3 regions of the Marinomonas sp. THO17 genome follow, and region 1 is predicted to be linked to each of the others. Evidence: predicted binding sites of a transcription regulator. Region 1 holds the regulator's gene; each other region holds the start of a gene.
The links. The regulator LexA, encoded in region 1, represses DNA repair genes until DNA is damaged. The targets are predictions, from matches to a motif close to TACTGTNTANNTANACAGTA.
Positions count from the first base shown of each region.

Region 1 (2,277 bases):
GCCTTCATCGAACACATAAATGGTTTCTTTCGGTGGCGTCAGAATCGCACCGCCACCAAGGGATAAATCTGCTAAGACTAAATCGTGATTGGCAACGATCACATCCGCTACCTCGATTTCAGCACGAGCTTTGAAAAAAGGACAAGCGGAATAGTTGGCGCAATTTCGGTTGGTGCATTGCTGATGATCTGTGGTTAAACGTCGCCAATCTTGCTCGCGAATAATACCTTCCCAATTATCCTTGTCACCATCCCATTTACCTTTACTGAGGGCTTCATCCATTTCCTGATATAAGGGAGTATTGACATCATCCGATTGCAAATGCTGTTCAAACAAGCCAGCAAACATATCGTCCATGGCCTGTTCTTCTGCCCCTAAATACCCCTCTAAGTTATTTAAACAGAGATAGCGACCACGACCTTTTGCCAAAGTGTATTTAAAGCTGATGTCAGTGTGCTGCAAAATATCCGGCAGGTCTTTGTGCAAAATCTGCTCTTGCAGGGCAACAGTCGCAGTGGAAATGATGAGCTTAGCGCCGCGTGCCTTTGCAATAGGAATCGCTGCCAGACAATATGATAAGGTTTTCCCTGTCCCTGTACCGGCTTCTACCACAGCAACGTGCTTTTCACCTAAGCGTTCCCCTTCGCTGCCTTGTTTAATACTTCCTAAAGTACGGGCAATGGCACCTATCATTTGGCGTTGCCCTACTCTGGGTTGGTGAGATTTGGCATCCAGCATATTTCGGTAAGCGGACTGGATTTTATTTTTTAATTCGTCTGAAAGCATTTATTTTATTGAGAATCGTTAAGAATGCTGTATATAATAACAGTTACTGTATAAACAACCAGACAATGCCATGATTAAATTAACCAAAAGACAATCTGATGTACTTGACACCATTCGCGAGTTTATCAATGAAACCGGATTCCCACCAACACGTGCAGAAATCGCGAATAGACTTGGCTTCAAATCCCCCAATGCCGCAGAAGAACACTTAAAGGCCCTTTGTAAAAAAGGCGCCATCGAAATGCTGTCAGGCGCTTCTCGTGGCATACGTTTAATCGAACCAAGTGAAAGTGCCAATCAAGAAGACGATCTAGGCCTTCCCGTTATTGGTAAAGTGGCGGCAGGATACCCTATCTTGGCACAAGAAAACATAGATACTCACGTTACTGTACCTGCCAATATGTTTTCCCCTAAAGCGGATTACTTTTTATCCGTATCCGGCACCAGTATGAAAAACATCGGTATTATGGAAGGAGACTTGCTCGCGGTACACAAAACCAATACGGTTCGTAACGGTCAGATAGTGGTGGCCAGAATTGGCGACGAAGTAACCGTAAAGCGATTCGAACAAAAAGGTCGTATTGTGCGTCTGATTCCAGAAAACGAAGATTACCAAGACATTGTGGTGGATTTAGAAAGTGAAGAGTTTGCTATTGAAGGTTTGTCCGTTGGTGTTATTCGTCAAGGCTTATAATCATTCCGCAAGTCAAACACTTGACATCAAATGACTGGCAAAAAAGGTGGCAACAACCACCTTTTTTGTTTTTCTGGTCTTTCCATTCAAGAAAACTTATTTGTTAATGTAGAATTTTCGGGCGAAAATCTTCTTCTAAATATTCCGTACCTTCCTCAATGACAGACTCATCCGAATAGACATAATCAATACCTGCATGAAACATACATTTTGCCAATTCAAAATACCTATCTTGTAGGTAGGATTTGGTTTTATCTGAAATTTTCAAAGTCGCCAAAGGCTCTGTTTCCTCACCACTGTCACTGGCCGGGCGTAATACAATGTCGCCGTTATCCAGCTCAACAATTTCAAGGTAAGATTCTTTCATACTAATACTCGGAGGACTCTTCTCTAAAACGTAACACCAAGTCAGTTAGCTTGGATAAATATAAATTTAATGAGGCACTGTCGTCACTGCCCACACCAATTAGGTTGGTTCGATCGACCGCCGCTTGATTCATATGACAATCGAGCTGTTGCTGATAAAGTGAGATTAATTGACTACACCATGATGAAGCTTGTTGTAGCAAATCATTTAACTCTATCAACACAGGCACCAATGACTGCTTTTCTTGCGCTTCTCGCAATAGGCTTGCTATATCCAACTTACCTGATAAACGATAGGCCAATTTAACTTCTTGTAATAAGCCATTTAAAGCACTGCGCAATTGAAACATAGCCGAATTTTCTAAACTAGAAATCAACCAAGCTTCATCGCTTGATTGGGCTAGCTCTATCAGACGACGAGCAGCATCTAA
Region 1 covers NZ_AP031575.1:348,686-350,962, reverse strand. Annotated here, with positions in the region: gene dinG (ATP-dependent DNA helicase DinG) at 1-786, opposite strand, end outside; gene lexA (transcriptional repressor LexA) at 857-1,480, shown strand; gene ABXS85_RS01565 (hypothetical protein) at 1,584-1,847, opposite strand; gene ABXS85_RS01560 (DUF6586 family protein) at 1,849-2,277, opposite strand, start outside.

Region 2 (2,277 bases), 1.6 Mb from region 1:
GACCAAAGACCAAGCGATAAAGACCGCGCCTACCACGAAAAAGACGCCTTCATTAGCATGATGTTGCAGCAGCCAGCCACCGCCTGCGCCGCCAACGAAGGAACCAATAAATTGATGGGTTGAAAAGACCCCCATTGCAGTACCACGATACCCTACAGGTGCTAATTTGCTGACCATTGAAGGCAGTACCGCTTCCATGGCGTTGAAGCCAATAAAGTAACCCCACAATAACACAGCAAACAACCAAAACAAGGAAGCATATTGTAAACCAATCGAGCTGATGCCCAATAGGATAAAAACGCTAATTAGGACTTGTTTCATCTTACCTTTGGCTTCAGCAATAATGACCAAGGGTAACATGCCAACAAATGCAAACCCCATGATCGCCAAGTAAAGCCAACTGTGCTGAGAAAGAGGCAAAGCAAACTCATTAATCAAACGTCCGGGTACGACAACAAAAATGGCCGTTAAACTGGCGTGGACAAATAAGACACTGACGTTTAGGTAACGCAAACGAGCGTTCTTCATCACCGCCCCTAAGGCCACCAAGCTCGGTGTGGTATCGCGACGAAAGGTGTGTTGCACACTGTTTGGCACGGCAAAAACAATCAACAAAATGCCAACAAAAGACAAGGCAAACGACAAGTAGAACAAACCTGATAAGCCAATTAAGGCAAACAACCAAGGGCCGAACACCAGCGACAACATGAAAGAAGCCCCAATGCTCACCCCAACACTGGCCATGGCTTTGGTTCGATTCTGTTCACGGGTCACATCACTCAGTAACGCCATTAAGGTACTGGCGATGGCACCAGCACCCTGAACCGCACGACCAATGATCAGCGTATTTATGTCGTCGGCGTTGGCACAAATCAAACTGCCTAAGGCAAATAGCAATAAGCCGATAACGATAACGCGCTTGCGGCCAATCTTATCCGACCACATGCCCATGGGAATTTGTAGGCAAGCTTGAGTCAAACCATAAATGCCAATCGCCGTTCCAATGAGTGCGGCATCTGCTCCGCTCAGGCCATCGGCTGCTAGGCTAATCACCGGCATGATGAGAAACAAGCCCAGCATGCGGAACAAATAAATTAGCGCTAGAGCAAGAACTGAACGACGTTCGAGTAGATCCATAAGGAGGTCACAACCACTTAACATGAGGGTTAAGAAAAAAAGATGCTAATTTTACCGAATTTACCGTTGAAGCTCCATGTTAACTACTGTAAAAATAGACAGTTATTTTATTAAATGCAGAATGACTTCTGTCGATCCGTTTTCATTGGAGACCCATGGACACCATTACCATACGCGGGGCCCGCACCCACAATCTGAAAAATGTGGATTTAGACATTCCAAGAGACAAGCTTGTGGTCATTACGGGCTTATCAGGCTCAGGTAAATCTTCTCTTGCTTTTGACACTTTATACGCAGAAGGTCAGCGTCGTTATGTAGAGTCTTTGTCGACCTACGCGAGACAGTTTTTATCTATGATGGAAAAGCCCGACATTGACCACATTGAAGGTTTGTCTCCGGCTATTTCCATTGAGCAAAAGTCCACCTCTCACAACCCGAGATCGACGGTTGGTACTATTACCGAAATCTACGATTACTTGCGTTTGCTGTTTGCTCGTGCTGGTCAGCCGCGCTGCCCTGATCATGGCGAACCACTGGAAGCACAAACCATTTCACAAATGGTCGATAAGGTGATCTCTCTGCCCGAAGATACCAAGATGATGTTGTTAGCGCCTATTGTGAAAGATCGCAAAGGTGAGCACTTACACACTATCAACGATCTATTATCCAAAGGCTTTATTCGCGCTCGTATTGACGGCATTGTGGTGGATTTAGACGATGCTCCAGCCTTAGAAAAGAACAAGAAACACACCATTGAAGTGGTCATTGATCGTTTTAAAGTACGTTCAGATCTTCAATTACGTTTGGCTGAATCCTTCGAGACCTGTTTGGAATTGTCCGATGGTATTGCCAAAGCCATTAATATGGACGTACCGGAAGAAGAGTATATTTTCTCCAGTAAATTCGCTTGTCCTGTATGTGGCTACAGCCTGACGGAACTAGAACCGCGTTTGTTCTCGTTCAATAACCCCAATGGCGCTTGTCAGACCTGTGACGGTTTGGGCACACATCAGATGTTTGATCCTGAGCGTATCATTCAGGACGACACACTGACTTTAGCGGAAGGCGCGATTCGCGGCTGGGGTCGACGTAGTATTTTCTATTATCAGCAGCTTACCGCCCTTGCCAATCATTATGGCT
Region 2 covers NZ_AP031575.1:2,676,118-2,678,394, reverse strand. Annotated here, with positions in the region: gene ABXS85_RS12760 (MFS transporter) at 1-1,137, opposite strand, end outside; gene uvrA (excinuclease ABC subunit UvrA) at 1,293-2,277, shown strand, end outside.
Region 2: a site for LexA is predicted at 1,222-1,241, ahead of uvrA (excinuclease ABC subunit UvrA). Genes of this name have one in related genera too.

Region 3 (2,277 bases), 1.7 Mb from region 1:
CGTAGCTTCCTGTGCCTGAATCAAAGCGGAATTCATCATTTCCAATGCGCCTTCAAGGGCTTGAGTTTGAGGGTTTATCTGGCTGGCGCTGTTGATGGCTTGATTCAATAAAGAGCAAATGCTGCCTTCTTCGTTATCTGCTAATAGATTGCTCGCTTGATAGGCTTTCATTTGCGAGTCAGCAATATTGGATAAAAAGGTTTGTTCTTGTTCTAAAGATTCGATTTCACCTTCTTTTAGATCGAGCTGTGCTAACTCTTGAGCTTGATAAGAGAGTAGTTGTACTTTGGCTTCCTGTTCAGCCGATTGATTTTGCTTAGCAAAGAGTTCGTCTTTTAATTGACGCCAGACAGCATATTGTTGATGAACTTGTTTTGCGAGTTCGGTGAGTTGGCCATATTCGTCTAATTGTTGACGCTGTGCGTGCTTTTTTAAAAGCGACTGATGTTCATGCTGACCATGAATGTCGACGAGCTGACTGCCAACTTCCTTGAGATCGTTTAAAGTGCAAGGACGGCCATTAATATAGGCTTTAGAGCGGCCTTCTTTGCTAATCACGCGACGCAATATGCAGTGCTGGTCTTGTTCTAGGTCTCTTTCTTCAAGCCATTCTTGCACGTCAGGGTAAAGTTGAATGTCGAAGCTGGCGCTAATATCGGCTTTTTTCTCCCCATGACGCACCACCCCGGCATCGGTTCTGTCGCCCAAGCACAAAGATAAGGCGTCCACCATGATGGATTTACCGGCACCCGTTTCACCGGAAATCACTGTCATGCCTTGCTTAAACTCAAGCTCCAAGGACTCCACAATAGCAAAGTTCGAAATGGCGATGCTGGTTAGCATAGTCGGCTCCATAAAGAGAAAATTTTTATATGGTTATTTATACAGTATTTGTTTGTTTTTTGACAAGTCTTGCTTGGACAATTAATCGCCATAAATTTTATGCGGATTTAGTATTGAAAGGTAAAAAGCTGTCCCCATATACCCAGCACAGAGAAAGAGAGTTTCTGTTATTTGGAGTTATAAAGATGAGTGATCAGCAAAAAAGTGCTAACCAAGAGGCGGAGCAAGATTTGCAAAATGAAACGCAAACCGAAGCAGTAGAAGAGCTGCTTGAGCCCGAAGTGGAAGTGTTAGAAGCCGAAGCAGACGATGAGCTTGCCAAAGCGTTGGAAGAAGTAGCGCAATACAAAGAAGCGGCGCTGCGTGCCCAGGCGGATGCGCAAAACGTTCGTCGTCGTGCGGAACAAGACGTTGAAAAAGCGCACAAGTTTGGCTTGGAAAAATTTGCTAAAGCCATCATCAACGTAGCGGATAACCTAGAGCGAGCCCTTACGTCAGCGACCGACACAGAAGAAACCGACCCGGTACGCGAAGGGGTGGAATTGACCCTGAAAGATTTGCTTGAAACTTTGGGACGTTTTGAAATTAAAGCCGTTGATCCACATGGCGAACCTTTCAACCCAGAATTGCATCAGGCCATGACCATGGTGCCCAATCCTGAATTGGAACCCAATACGGTAATGGATGTTGTGCAAAAGGGTTATACCCTGCACGGACGTCTGTTGAGACCAGCAATGGTGGTGGTTTCAAGCGCGGCATAAAATACCGTCATTTTTTTGACACTGGACGCTTGAAAAGTATTTAAGCGGACCCAAATACAGAATTAACTTTGTTATAAACGAATTTATTGGAGAAACAAGCGATGGGTAAAATCATTGGTATCGACCTAGGGACAACTAACTCTTGTGTAGCTGTTCTTGATGGTGAAAAAGCGCGTGTAATTGAAAACGCCGAGGGTGATCGTACGACACCTTCTATTGTTGCCTTTGCAGACGACGGTGAAGTGTTAGTGGGTCAATCAGCGAAACGACAAGCGGTTACCAACCCAACCAATACTTTGTTTGCTGTTAAGCGTTTGATTGGTCGTCGTTTCGAGGATGATGTGGTACAGAAAGACATTTCTATGGTGCCTTACAAAATCATCTCTGCGGAAAATGGCGATGCTTGGGTAGAAATCAAGGGTGACAAAAAAGCACCACCACAGATTTCTGCTGAAGTTCTAAAGAAAATGAAGAAAACAGCAGAAGACTATCTAGGTGAAGCCGTTACTGAAGCGGTTATCACGGTTCCTGCTTACTTCAATGACTCTCAGCGTCAAGCCACTAAAGACGCAGGTAAAATTGCGGGTCTTGATGTAAAACGTATTATCAACGAGCCAACAGCTGCTGCCTTGGCTTATGGCCTAGATAAAAACTCTGGTGATTCTACTATCGC
Region 3 covers NZ_AP031575.1:2,097,504-2,099,780, reverse strand. Annotated here, with positions in the region: gene recN (DNA repair protein RecN) at 1-843, opposite strand, end outside; gene grpE (nucleotide exchange factor GrpE) at 1,029-1,604, shown strand; gene dnaK (molecular chaperone DnaK) at 1,706-2,277, shown strand, end outside.
Region 3: a site for LexA is predicted at 871-890, ahead of recN (DNA repair protein RecN). Genes of this name have one in related genera too.